DNA from 2 places in the Microbacterium californiense genome. Region 2 is predicted to be linked to the other one. Evidence: predicted binding sites of a transcription regulator. Region 2 holds the regulator's gene; the other holds the start of a gene.
The links. The regulator LexA, encoded in region 2, represses DNA repair genes until DNA is damaged. The targets are predictions, from matches to a motif close to TCGAACANNTGTTCGA.
Positions count from the first base shown of each region.

Region 1: the regulator LexA is predicted to act here: its motif matches at 3,141-3,156, upstream of recA (recombinase RecA).

Region 1 is NZ_JBFOKQ010000001.1:379,929-386,992, forward strand. Features, by position in the region: gene miaB (tRNA (N6-isopentenyl adenosine(37)-C2)-methylthiotransferase MiaB) at 1-960, opposite strand, end outside; gene AB3M82_RS01900 (regulatory protein RecX) at 1,005-1,598, opposite strand; gene recA (recombinase RecA) at 1,898-2,944, opposite strand; gene AB3M82_RS01910 (DUF3046 domain-containing protein) at 3,210-3,434, opposite strand; gene AB3M82_RS01915 (helix-turn-helix domain-containing protein) at 3,454-3,762, opposite strand; gene AB3M82_RS01920 (CinA family protein) at 3,904-4,386, opposite strand; gene pgsA (CDP-diacylglycerol--glycerol-3-phosphate 3-phosphatidyltransferase) at 4,383-4,958, opposite strand; gene AB3M82_RS01930 (DNA translocase FtsK) at 4,958-7,064, opposite strand, start outside.
Region 2 is NZ_JBFOKQ010000002.1:311,083-318,146, forward strand. Features, by position in the region: gene hisH (imidazole glycerol phosphate synthase subunit HisH) at 85-720, opposite strand; gene hisB (imidazoleglycerol-phosphate dehydratase HisB) at 717-1,334, opposite strand; gene AB3M82_RS12795 (histidinol-phosphate transaminase) at 1,331-2,416, opposite strand; gene AB3M82_RS12800 (LysM peptidoglycan-binding domain-containing protein) at 2,487-2,846, opposite strand; gene lexA (transcriptional repressor LexA) at 3,154-3,840, shown strand; gene metE (5-methyltetrahydropteroyltriglutamate--homocysteine S-methyltransferase) at 3,908-6,220, opposite strand; gene AB3M82_RS12815 (methylenetetrahydrofolate reductase) at 6,242-7,064, opposite strand, start outside.

The DNA.
Region 1 (7,064 bases), on a different contig from region 2:
CGCGGCGTCCGGCATCCGCTGCCGCACGCGCTCGAGGATCCCCAGGAACCTCTCGCTCCGGTAGGACCGCCGCATCGCCTTGAGGATGCGGTCACTCCCCGACTGCAGCGGCATGTGCAGCTGGGGCATGACGTTGGGGGTCTCGGCCATCGCATCGATGACGTCGTCCGTGAACGCCGCGGGATGGGGGCTCGTGAAGCGGATGCGCTCGAGGCCGTCGATCTCGCCGGCGGCACGCAGCAGCTTGCTGAAGGCCTGCCGATCTCCGAACTCGACGCCGTACGAGTTCACGTTCTGCCCCAGGAGCGTGACCTCGATCGCGCCGTCCTCGACGAGCAGCCGGATCTCGTTCAGGATGTCGCCGGGGCGCCGATCCTTCTCCTTGCCGCGCAGGCTGGGCACGATGCAGAACGTGCAGGTGTTGTTGCAGCCGACGGAGATCGACACCCAACCGCTGTGCGCGGCATCGCGCTTGGTCGGCAGCGTGGACGGGAAGACCTCGAGGGATTCGAGGATCTCGAGTTCGGCGTCGCCGTTGTGCCGTGCCCGCTCGAGGAGACCGGGCAGGGACCCCATGTTGTGCGTTCCGAACACGACGTCGACCCAGGGCGCCTTATCGATGACCGTCTGCTTGTCCATCTGCGCGAGGCACCCGCCGACGGCGATCTGCATGCCGTCCTTCCGCCGCTTCACCGCCGCCAGCTGCCCGAGGGTGCCGTAGAGCTTCCCCGCCGCGTTGTCTCGGACGGCGCAGGTGTTGATGATGACGACGTCGGCCTCGGTGCCCGCTTCGGCGCGCACGTACCCTGCACTCTCGAGCGAGCCGGAGAGCCGCTCCGAATCGTGCACGTTCATCTGGCACCCGAACGTGCGGACCTCGTAGGAGCGCTGCCGCCCGTCGACGTCGATCGCTGCCGACGAGGCGCCGATGATCGTCGGTTCACTGCGCGGAATAGTCATGATGCTCCATTGTACGAGCGCGGGATCGGTCGCCTCACGAACGGTCAGTCGGAGTCGACGAAGCGCACGCCGGTCCGCCCCGAACCGAACGATGCTTCCGTCAACGCCGTCTTGGCGGCGTTCATCGCGACCGAACCGCCGTAGCCTCGGCGCGACAGCTGACCGACCAGGCGGCGTAGGGCGGTGTCGTGATCGAGTCTCGTCAACGACCGCGCTTTCGTCCTCGCGTACTCCAGCGCTCGTTCCGCGTCGTCGTCGGGCAGCTCATCCAGGGCTGCCCCCGCCACCTCGCGGGGGATGCCCCGCTGCGCGAGGGCTCGGGACAGAGCGACACGCCCCTGCCCTTTCCGCTCGATCCCTGCCGTGACCAATGCCTGGGCGAGGGACTCGTCATCCAGATAGCCGCGGCGCAGGAAGTCGTCGATCACGTCGTCGACGTCGGGCCCGCCGAGGCCCTGCGTTCGCAGGACCTGACGCGCCTCCGACACCGAGAGCTGGCGCGTGCGGAGCTTTCGGACCAGTGCCTCCTCGGCCGCTGCGCGCAGCTCCTCGGGGTCGCGAGCAGCCGGATCTCCGTCCTCTCCCTCGCTCGCCGCGGAAGAAACTCCCTGCAGTGCGCGCAGAGGCGGGATCCCCATCTCGCCCTTGGCGCCGCGAGCGGGGTGACGCGAGATCGGAGAGCCGGAGCGCTCCGTGCGACCCGATCCGCGGTCCGGTGAGGACGGGCCATCAGCGGCGACCGGTGCGGTGGAGCGCCCTAAGCCCGCCGACGAGTCGACATGGCGTGCGTCGACCTCGTTCCGTGTGTCTTTCGGGGCCACCGTCGACGGCGAGACGGAACCTGGACTGGCGGCACGCGCCGATTTGCCGAAGAGGGGGATGACCGGGGCGAGCCGCTCGGAATCGCGCGGCCCGCCCCCGTTCTCACCTGTCATGGTCAAGCCGGGCGACGCTCGGCGAGCTCATCGGCCGGAGCGGCCGCTGCCGGTCCGCCGATACCGAGCTTCTGCTTGATCTGAGTCTCGATGGCGAGAGCGACATCCGTGTTCTTGAGGAGGAACGTCCGTGCGTTCTCCTTCCCCTGTCCGAGCTGGTCGCCGTCGTAGGTGTACCAGGAACCCGACTTCTTGACGATGCCGTGCTCGACGCCGAAGTCGATCAGGCTTCCCTCGCGAGAGATGCCCACGCCGTACAGGATGTCGAACTCCGCCTGCTTGAAGGGCGGCGCCATCTTGTTCTTGACGATCTTCACCCGGGTACGGTTACCCACCGCGTCGGTCCCGTCCTTCAGGGTCTCGATACGACGGATGTCGATGCGGACCGAGGCGTAGAACTTCAGAGCCTTACCACCGGCCGTGGTCTCCGGCGAGCCGAAGAAGACGCCGATCTTCTCGCGCAGCTGGTTGATGAAGATCATCGTGGTGTTGGTCTGGTTCAGGCCACCGGTGAGCTTTCGCAGCGCCTGCGACATCAGACGGGCCTGGAGACCGACGTGAGAATCACCCATCTCACCCTCGATCTCTGCACGGGGCACGAGGGCCGCGACGGAGTCGATGACGATCAGGTCGATCGCCCCGGAGCGGACGAGCATGTCGGCGATCTCGAGCGCCTGCTCACCGGTGTCGGGCTGGGAGACGAGCAGGGCGTCGATGTCGACGCCGAGCTTGGCGGCGTAGTCAGGATCGAGCGCGTGCTCCGCGTCGATGAACGCCGCGATGCCGCCCGCGCGCTGGGCGTTGGCGATCGCGTGCAGGGTGAGGGTGGTCTTACCGGAGGACTCCGGTCCGTAGATCTCGACGATACGACCACGCGGCAGACCGCCGACGCCGAGCGCGACGTCGAGGGCGATGGAGCCGGTCGGAATGACGGCGACAGGAGCGCGCTCGTCGCTGCCGAGCCGCATCACGGATCCTTTTCCGAACTGGCGGTCGATCTGGGCGAGAGCGGTCTCGAGGGACTTCTCGCGGTCGGCGGGAGATGGCATGTCGTGCTCCTAATGCTCGCGTGGTGCCGCCTGTAGGCTGTCGCGGCGCTCCCGGCTGGGAGCAACTCTCCGACAAGGCGTATGGCTCAGCGGCCATGTCTTCACCGTACGAGGGGCCTCCGACATTGCGAGGAGGTATCCGCGAGAAGTGGAGAAATCGGTCGTTCGAACCACTGTGCAGAACACTACGCCGATATCGAACACATCTTCGACGACACGCCGAACCTGCCGCAGTCCCATGCCGTCGGTTCGAAACCTTGGACGATCAGCGCCTGCGCGGTTCCAACCGTCCGACGCCATGCCGACGCGATTCCGGGACGTCCATCTCCTCGCACAGCGCCAGCCAGATGTCGCGGGGCGGAGCGCCGTCCGACAGCGCCACCTTCGCCGTGCGCCCCTCGAGAGCCGTCAGGACGAGGTCTTCGAGAAGGGCGGACGAGCGCCCGGGGAACTCCGCTTCGACGGCGCGGAGGAACTCACTACGACGCATCCGCAACCATCGGCTCGCGTCAGTGCAGAGACAGCTCGGGCTCGACCGAGGCGACCAGATCGTCGGGAACGACGTCGGGGAACACCTGGATGCCCTCGAGGACGGAGATGCGATCCCCCACCTCGCGCATGATCGTCGAGATCGGGATGTCGAGGGCATCGGCAACCGAGGCGAGGATCTCGCTCGACGCCTCCTTCTGCCCGCGCTCGACCTCGCTCAGGTAGCCGAGCGCCACGGAGGCCTTGCTCGCGACCTGACGAAGGGTGCGCCCCTTCTGCAGCCGGAAGTCCCTCAGCACATCGCCGATTTCCTGTCGTACAAGAATCATCGGAACCTCCTCCCCGATCTGTCGGTCGGGGTCTCCCCCGTTGGGATGGCCAGTATAACCTCGCCGACCTTCACACAATCTACCCTTGCACTCTGTGGTTTGAATGTGAGCACGAATGTTACAACCGCGGTGTCGGCCGGGCTATTCCTCGAGCGCGCAGACGAGCAGCTCGACCGCCGCGTCGACGGTGCGTGCGCGGATCTCCGCCCGGTCGCCCTCGAAGAGATGCGCGGCGCTGAGCAGACGCCCCGGGAGCGCGAGGCCGATGTGCACCGTGCCCACAGGCTGCCCGTCGGGTGAGCCGGGGCCGGCGATCCCCGTCGTCGACACGCCGACGTCGGCATCCGCCCCGTCCACGCGCACCGCTCTGCGGACACCGTCCGCCATCTGACGGGCGACCTCGGCATGCACCGGCCCGTGCTGACGCAGCAGTTCCGCATCCACTCGGAGCAGCGAGTGCTTCACGGGCGTCGCGTACGCGACCACGGCTCCGAGGAACACCGTCGAGGCACCCGGCACCGACACGAACTCGGCGCTCAGGCTCCCGCCGGTGAGGGATTCGGCGACGCCCAGCGTCCACCCTCGGCGTCGAAGCTCGTTCACCGCCGACCGGGCGGCGCTCATGGCTGGGCCCGACGGCCCCGCATCTGGGCGGCGACATAGTCGATGCCGCTCGCGATCGTCAGCACGAGCGCCGCGATCATGAGCACGGCGGTCACAAGGGTCCACAGCGGGATGCCGATGAGCACGTGGAGCGGCAGCAGCGCCCACGAGAGGGCCACCGCCTGCACGGCGGTCTTGAGCTTGCCCATCCAGGCCGCGGCGACGACGTGCTCCTTGACGACGATCAGGCGGTGCACCGTGATTCCCCACTCGCGCACCAGGATGACCGCGACGATCCACCAGGACACCTCGCCGAGCACGGCGAGACCGATGAAACCCGCTCCCGTGAGCAGCTTGTCCGCGATCGGATCCCAGAGCTTCCCGAAGTCGCTCACGATGTCGTGACGACGGGCCAGATAGCCGTCGACCCAGTCCGTCGAGATCGCGAGCACGAAGAGCGCTCCGGCGACCCAGCGCAGGCCGATGTCGGGGATTCCGTACGTCCCGCCGAGGAGCAGGAGGACGAGGAAGACCATAGCGAGAGGGATCCGCGCGATCGTGATCGCGTTCGGCAGTTGACGCGGGATCGCCATCAGTCGCGCCCCGTCAGTCCCCAGGCGTCTTCATCGCCCTCCGCCTCCACGACCGGCAGGTTCTGGAACTGCGCCTCCACGGGATCCGCTGCGGGAGCGTGCGCAGTCGCGGCGGATGCCGACGGGGCGGCAGCGGCGTCGTCTCCGCGGAGCTTCGCCATGACGCCGGGCAGCTGTTCGGCCGTCACGAGCACGTCCCTCGCCTTCGAGCCCTCGGACGGCCCGACGATCTCTCGGGATTCGAGCAGATCCATCAAGCGACCGGCCTTGGCGAATCCGACCCGCAGCTTCCGCTGCAGCATCGACGTCGAGCCGAACTGGGTCGACACCACGAGCTCGGCCGCCGCGAGCAGCAGTTCGAGGTCGTCGCCGATGTCTTCGTCGACCTCCTTCTTGCGCGGCTCGATCGCCTCCTGCACGTCGGCGCGGTACTCCGGCCGCGCTTGACGGGTGACGTGCTTGACGACCGCGTCGATCTCCTTCTCGTCGACCCAGGCACCCTGGAGGCGGAACGGCTTGGACGAGCCCATCGGCGAGAACAGGGCGTCTCCCTGGCCGATCAGCTTGTCCGCCCCGGGGCTGTCGAGGATGACCCGGCTGTCGGTGACGCTGGTGACGGCGAAGGCGAGTCGCGAGGGCACGTTCGCCTTGATGAGTCCGGTGACGACGTCGACGCTCGGCCGCTGCGTCGCGAGGACGAGGTGGATCCCGGACGCGCGCGCCAGCTGCGTGATCCGGACGATCGAGTCCTCGACGTCGCGCGGCGCGACCATCATCAGGTCGGCCAGCTCGTCGACGACCACGAGCAGGTAGGGATACGGCTTGAGCACCCGCTCGCTGCCGACCGGCACCTCGACCTCGCCGGCGCGTACCGCCCGGTTGAAATCGTCGATGTGGCGGAACCCGAAGGACGCGAGGTCGTCGTACCGCATGTCCATCTCCTTCACGACCCACTGCAGCGCTTCGGCGGCCTTCTTGGGGTTCGTGATGATGGGCGTGATGAGGTGCGGCACGCCGGCGTAGCTGGTCAGCTCGACGCGCTTGGGGTCGATGAGGACCATGCGCACGTCGGACGGCCGCGCCCGCATGAGCAGGCTGGTGATCATCGAGTTGACGAAGCTGGACTTTCCGGATCCGGTCGAACCGGCCACGAGGAGATGGGGCATCTTCGCGAGGTTCGCCGTGACGAAGTTGCCGCCCACGTCCTTGCCGACCCCGATCGTGAGGGGATGGCTGCTCTTGAGCGCGGCCTGGGATCGCAGGACGTCGCCGAGGGCGACGGTCTCACGGTCGGTGTTGGGAATCTCGATGCCGATGGCGCTCTTTCCGGGGATCGGCGAGAGGATGCGCACGTCGTTGGAGGCCACGGCGTAGGCGAAGTTGTTGCTCAGCTGGAGGATCTTCTCGACCTTGACGCCGTGCCCGACCTCGACCTCGTACTGCGTGACCGTCGGCCCGCGGGAGAACCCGGTGACCTTCGCATCGACGTTGAACTGGCTGAGGACGTTCGTGATCTGCTCGACGATGCGGTCGTTGGCCTCGGAGCGCGCGACCGAGGGCGGCCCCGCGGCCAGCACACCGGGCGACGGCAGCACGTAGGGCGCTACCGGGGCCTGCGGCCCGCGATCTCCGGGGCCCTCGGTCCCGAACCCGTCGAGGCCCGGGAGCTCGGGCATCTCGCCCGTGTCCGACTCGTCGTCGAGGAGCGCGGTCGTGCGCTGCTCCGCCAGGCCGTCGGTGACGGGCCGCACCTCCGACAGCACCTCTGTGGCGGCGTCATAGGGATCGGCCACGACCACGGCCTGGTCGTACGCCGGCGTGCTGTCGGCCGTCGATAGCAGGGCCGTGATGTCGTCCGAACCGAGCGTGCCCTCGTCGGGGTCCTCTTCTCGACCGGTCTTGTTGCGCCGCCACCAGGGCAGCACATCCTCGGCCGGGTCGTCTTCCGCAGCGGTGTCCTCGACCTTCTGGGGAGTCGCGCGCTCGGCGTCGAACATCCAGGCGTAGAGGTCGCCGAGCCGGGCTCCGATGCGGTTCGGCGGGGTCTTCGTGAGGATCAGGATGCTGAGCGCGGCGAGGAGCCCCAGGACGACATAGGCGAGGATC
Region 2 (7,064 bases):
TGGGTGGAGGGGTTCAGGCCCGTTCGGGCACGAGAATCGAGGGTACTCCGCGGTCGGGCGCGCCTCAAACCGCGCCCGACGAGCTCAGAGGCTGCGCGTCCAGTTGCGCAGCAGGCGGATGCCGGCCTCGCCGGACTTCTCGGGGTGGAACTGCGTCGCCGACAGCGGACCGTTCTCGACCGCGGCCAGGAACGGATCGCCGTAGGTGCTCCAGGTCAGCACGGGCTGCGGGAACGGAGGGATCACGTCGAGCTCCCACGACTGCGCGGCGTAGGAGTGGACGAAGTAGAACCGCTCCTGCTCGATGCCGTCGAAGAGGATGCTGTCCTTCCCCGGCGTGACGGTGTTCCAGCCCATGTGCGGCAGGACCGGCGCGTTCAGCTCGGTGACGGCGCCCGGCCATTCGGCGAGACCCTCGGCATCCTGTCCGCGCTCGACGCCGTGCGTGAAGAGCACCTGCATGCCCACGCAGATGCCGAGCACCGGGCGCCCGCCCGCGAGGCGGCGATCGATGATCTCGTCGCCTCCGTGCGTCCGCAGCGCGTCACGCACGGCCGCGAACGCGCCGACGCCGGGCACGACGAGCCCGTCGGCCTCAAGGGCGACCTCGCGGTCGCGGGTCAGCACCGCATCGGCTCCGGCGGCGGCGAGGGCCTTGACCGCCGAGTGGACGTTGCCGGACTCGTAGTCGAAGACGGCGACCCGGGGCGTGCGGCTCACAGTGCGCCCTTCGTCGACGGGATGCCCTCGACGAGTGGGTCGGGGGCCTTGGCCTGGCGGAAGGCGCGCGCGAAGGCCTTGTATTCGGCCTCGGCGATGTGGTGCGGGTCGCGGCCGCCCAGCACGCGGACGTGCACCGTCAGCGCGGCGTTGAAGGCGATCGCCTCGAAGGTGTGGCGCACGAGGGATCCCGTGAAGTGGCCGCCGATGAGGTGGTGCTCGAAACCGGCCGGCTCGCCCTCGTGGACGAGGTAGGGGCGGCCGGAGATGTCGACGACGGCCTGGGCGAGCGCCTCGTCGAGCGGGACGAGCGCGTCGCCGTAGCGGGAGATGCCCGCCTTGTCGCCGAGCGCTTCGCGGATGGCCTGGCCGAGGACGATCGAGATGTCCTCCACGGTGTGGTGCGCGTCGATGTTCGTGTCGCCCGAGGCGCGGACGGTGAGGTCCGTGAGCGAGTGCTTCGCGAACGCGGTGAGCATGTGGTCGAAGAACGGCACCGAGGTGTCGATGCGGCTCGCGCCCGTGCCGTCGAGGTTCAGTTCGAGCTCGACGGTGGACTCCGACGTGCTGCGCACACGGCGGGCGGTGCGCGGGGTCAGGGATGAGGCGCTCATACCACCGATTCTATCGAGGCCAGGGCGTCGAGGAACGCCGTGGTCTCGGCCTCCGTGCCGGCGGTGACGCGGAGGTGCCCGGGGATGCCGACGTCGCGGATGAGCACTCCGCGGTCGTACAGACGATGCCACGTCGCCTTCGGGTCGGCCACCCCTCCGAAGAGCACGAAGTTCGACCACGACTCGTGCGGGGTGTAGCCGAGCGCCTCGAGGGTGGCGGTGATGCGATCGCGCTGTCCGACGATCTCGTCGACCATGCCCAGCATGACGTCCGCGTTGCGGAGCGCCGCGGACGCCGCAGCCTGGGTGAGCGCGCTCAGGTGGTACGGGAGCCGCACCAGACGGAGGGCGTCGATGAACGCGGGATCCGCGGCGAGGTAGCCCACGCGCGCGCCGGCGAACGCGAAGGCCTTGCTCATGGTGCGGGAGACCGCCAGCCGGGGCCGCCCCTCGAGCAGCGTGAGCGCGGACGGCGCATCGCGGGGGGCGAACTCCTGATAAGCCTCGTCGACCACGACCACGCCACGCGCGGCCTCGTAGACCGCCTCGACGACGTCGAGTCCGAGCGGAGTGCCGGTGGGGTTGTTCGGGGCGCAGAGCAGCACGACGTCGGGATCGACCTCCCGCAGCTGCGCCACGGCATCGTCGGGGCTGAGGGTGTAGTCGTGGTCGCGCCGCCCGGCGACCCAGCGTGCCCCGGTGCCCTGCGCGAGCAGCGGATACATCGAGTAGGTCGGCGCGTAGCTGAAGACCGTGCGACCAGGACCGGCGAAGGCCTGCAGGATGTGCTGGAGCACCTCGTTCGACCCGTTGCCCGCCCAGATCTGCGACGCGTCCAGGCCGTGGCCGAGGTAGTCGGCGAAGCCTTCGCGCAACGCGGTGAACTCGCGGTCGGGGTACCGGTTCACGTCGCGCAGCGCGACGGCGATGTCGTCGAGGATGTCGCTCGCCACGGCATCCGGGACCGGATGCGTGTTCTCGTTCACGTTCAGGGCGACGGGAAGAGGGGCCTGGGGTGCCCCGTACGGGGTGAGGCCCCGCAGATCGTCGCGAAGCGGCAGGTCATCGAGGGAAGCAGTCACCCCTCCATGCTAGGACGGACGTCGGGCGGCATCGTCGAAGGGCGGTCCCTCGCCGGCCGGCTTCCCGCGATCAGTGCGAGAACTCGGTGGGGATCGACAGCTCCTGGCCGATCTGCAGCGTGCCGCCCTCGAGCACGTTGAGGCGCGTGATCTCGCCGATCACCTCGCGCGGGTCAGCCTCGGGCGCGACGGTCTCGGCGATCGACCACAGGGTGTCGCCGGGCAGCACCGTGACGGTCTCGAAGGTGACGGATGCCGCGCTCTCCCCCGAGGCGAGGGCGCTGCCGCCGCTCAGAGCCGCGAAGGCGATGCCGCCGGCGAGCGGGACGGCCGCGAGGGCGAGCAGCACCCGGCGTCCGCGGGGCGTCAACCGAAGGCGCGTCGGACGCGCGGGGACGACTGCTGCGGTGCCGAAGGTGATGGTGCTCATCTCGTTCTCCTCTGCCTCTCCTCCGTGGACCGGAGGTCGTCACCGCCGGAGACGGTGACCACGTTGGCGTAGCGTTCGCATCCACCCCTCGGCCGGGAGCGGTGGGTGCGAAGCTACGTTCCGAAGATATCTTCGAATTCGAACATCTGTCAAGCTTTCTTCGAATCGATGTCGGGCGATTCCCCGACACGCTCGAACAGATATTCCCGTTCGGTCGAAATCTCGGATACGGTTTCGATACAGACAGCCCATCACGGGCCACCGACATTCGAACGACGACGTCGGATCCGCGCACTCAAGGAGCACGATGAGCGAGATCACCGCCCCCGACCCCGAGGCGCAGCGCACGCGTCGTCGCAAGAGCCTGAGCCCCAAGCAGATGGCGATCCTCGAGGTCATCCAGGCCTCGATCGCCCAGCAGGGGTATCCGCCCAGCATGCGCGAGATCGGCGACGCGGTCGGCCTGAAGTCGCTGTCGAGCGTGACCCACCAGCTGGGGCAGCTCGAGCTCAGCGGGTACCTGCGCCGCGACCCCGGCAAGACCCGGGCGATGGAGGTCCTGATCGATCTGCCGGGCGCCAGCACCGAGAACCCCGCCGACATCGCGACCCCCGTCGGCGACGCGGCCCTCGTCCCGCTCGTCGGACAGATCGCGGCGGGCGTGCCGATCACCGCGGATCAGCACGTCGAGGAGATCTTCCCCCTTCCCCGCCAGCTCGTCGGCAAGGGCGACCTGTTCATGCTGAAGGTGTCGGGCGAGTCCATGATCGACGCCGCCATCTGCGACGGCGACTGGGTCGTCGTGCGTTCGCAGAACACCGCGGAGAACGGTGAGATCGTCGCCGCCATGCTCGACGGCGAGGCGACCGTGAAGACCTTCCGTCGACGCGACGGCCACACCTGGCTGCTCCCCCGCAACTCCGCCTTCGAGCCCATCCTCGGCGACGAGGCGGTCGTGCTGGGCAAGGTCGTGGCGGTGCTCCGCGCCGTCTGACCCCGGGCCGGACGACGACAGAACCGCCCTCCCCGTTCGTCGGGGAGGGCGGTTCTCGTGGGGTCGGTCAGACCGCGACCGCGACGTCCTCCCGCACGCGACGGGTGGCCTCGACGATGTTCTGCAGCGAGGCGGTGGTCTCGTCGTAGCCGCGGGTCTTCAGACCGCAGTCGGGGTTGACCCACAGCTGGCGCGTCGGGATCTCCTCGACCGCGCGACGGAGCAGCGACTCGATCTCCTCGACCGCCGGAACCCGGGGCGAGTGGATGTCGTAGACGCCCGGGCCGATGCCGTGGTCGAAGCCCGCCTCGGCGATGTCGGCCACGACCTCCATGCGGCTGCGTGCGGCCTCGATCGAAGTGACGTCGGCGTCGAGGGCGCGGATGGCGTCGATGACGACGCCGAACTCCGAGTAGCAGAGGTGCGTATGCACCTGCGTGCCGGCCTTCGCGCCACCGGTCGAGAGACGGAAGGACCGCACCGACCAGTCGAGGTAGGCCGGCTGGTCGGCCTTCTTCAGGGGCAGCAGCTCGCGCAGTGCCGGCTCGTCGACCTGGATGATGCCGATGCCGGCCGCCTCCAGGTCGGCGATCTCGTCGCGCAGGGCGAGGGCCACCTGATTCGCCGTCTCGCCCAGCGGCTGGTCGTCGCGCACGAACGACCAGGCGAGGATCGTGACGGGTCCCGTCAGCATCCCCTTCATGTGCTTGGTCGTGAGCGACTGCGCGTAGGCGGACCAGCCGACCGTGATCGGCGCCGGACGCGACACGTCTCCCCAGAGGATGGAGGGACGTGTGGCGCGCGACCCGTAGGACTGCACCCAGCCGTTCTCGGTCACGGCGAACCCGTCGAGGTTCTCCGCGAAGTACTGCACCATGTCGTTGCGCTCGGGCTCGCCGTGCACGAGCACGTCCAGGCCGAGGTCCTCCTGCAGCGAGACGACGCTGGCGACCTCGCGGCGGAGGAAGTCGTCGTAGTCCTCGGCGGGGATCTCCCCTCGGGTGAAGCGGGCGCGTGCGCGCCGGATGTCGCCCGTCTGCGGGAAGGACCCGATCGTGGTGAGCGGCAGGACCGGCAGTCCGAGAGCCTCCTGCGCACTCTCGCGCTCCGCGTAGGGGACGCGGGAGAAGTCGGCCTCGGCCAGGTCGCGGGCGCGCACCGAGCCGTCACGCACGCCGGGTGCCGCCAGGCGGTCCGCGAGGGCCGCGGATGCCGCGTCCAGCGCGTCGGCGATCGCGGGCCGGCCCTCCGCGAGGCCGCGCGCGAGGGTGACGACCTGCTCCACCTTCTGGTCGGCGAAGGCGAGCCACGACACCAGGCGCGCGTCGAGACGGGACTCGTCGGCGACGTCGTGCGGGATGTGCAGCAGCGACGTCGAGGGCGACGCGGCGACCGCTGCGGCCCCCAGGCCGCGCAGCGCCTCGAGCTTGTCGAAGGCCGCCGCGAGGTCGCCGCGCCAGATGTTGTGGCCGTCGACGACGCCGCCCACGAGCACCTTGTCCGAGAGGCCGGCCGTCGCGGCGGGGACGCCGCCGCGGACGAGGTCGACCGCGATGGCCTCGATCGGCGCCGCGGCGAGCACGGGGAACACCTCGCCGAGATCGGCGTAGGGCGCCGCGACGAGGATCGCCGGGCGCGTCTCGGCCTCGCCGAGGACGGCGAGGGCGCGTTCGGCGGCGGCGGACAGCTGGGCGACGGATGCCGGGAGCGACTCGCTCACGAGGGCGGGCTCGTCGAGCTGCACCCACTGGGCACCGGCGTTCTTCAGGCGCGCCAGCAGGTCGACGTAGACCGGCAGGAGGTCGTCGAGCCGCGACAGCGGATCGAAGCCCTCGGGCGCGGCATCCGAGGCCTTGGCCAGCGCCAGCAGCGTGACCGGCCCGACGATCACGGGCCGCGTGACGAACCCGGCCGCGACGCCCTCCGCGACCTCGCGGACGAGGCGGTCGCTCGAGAGCGAGAAGCGGGTCTCGGGGCCGATCTCGGGGACGAGGTAGTGGTAGTTCGAGTCGAACCACTTGGTCATCTCGAGCGGGGCGCGATCGCCCTCACCGCGCGCGATCGTGAAGGCCGCGGCGAGGCCGACGGTGCCGTCCTCCGCGCGCAGGTCCTCGAATCGTGCCGGGATCGCGCCCACGGTGACCGCGGCGTCGAGCACCTGGTCGTAGTACGAGAACGACTCCGGGATCGCGGAGTCGTCGCGGCCGAGACCCAGCGCGGCCAGCCGCTCCCGGGTGACGCCGCGCAGCTCGGCGGCGGTGCGCTCGAGCTCCTGCTCGTCGATGCGGCCGGCCCAGAACGCCTCGACGGCCTTCTTGAGCTCGCGTCGACGGCCGATGCGCGGGTAGCCCAGGATGGTTCCTCCGGGGAATGCGGTCATTGTCTTTCCTTTCGGCGGGGTCTATCGGCGCAGGGCCGGGAGGATGCCGGCCTCGGCGAGGACGGTGAGGACTGTGTCGTGCTGGTTGAAGGCGTACAGGTGCACGCCGGGAGCCCCGTCGGCGACGACGTCGCGGACGAGCCGCGCGGCCCACTCGATGCCGATCTCCCGCCGCCCCTCCGGCGTGGGCTCCACGTCGAGGGCGATCGCGAGCTCGCTCGGGAGGTCCTCCCCCGTGAGCTCGAGCACGCGGGCGAGGCGGGCGGGCGAGGTGATGGGCATGATCCCGGGGAGGATCGGGATGGTGACGCCGGCGGCGCGGGCGCGCTCGACGAACGCGGAGTAGTCGTCGGGGTGGAAGAACAGCTGCGTGATCGCGAAGGTCGCACCCGCCGCCTGCTTGGCCAGCAGCGCCTCGACGTCCTGCGTGCGATGCGCCGCTCTCGGGTGCCCCTTCGGGAAGGCGGCTACGGCGATACTGACCTTGCGACGCGGCGACACCCTGACCGCTCCCGGGTTGCCGGGGACGGGGATCTCCTCGTAGGGCGCGCGCTCCGCCTGCACCCGGTCGATGAGCTGCACGAGCTGCGCCGCGCTCTCGAGATCGCCGAGGAACCCCTCGCTCTGCCCGGCGGGCGGGTCGCCGCGCAGGGCGAGGAAGCTGAGGATGCCGGCGTCGAGGAACTCGCGGATGAGCCGTGCCGCGCCCGCGTACGTGTTGCCGACGCAGGTGAGGTGGGCGAGCGGCTCCACGGCGGTGTGCTCGCGGATGAAGCGCAGCACGTCGAGCGAGCGCCCGCCCGTCGATCCTCCGGCGCCGTAGGTCACCGACAGGAAGTCCGGG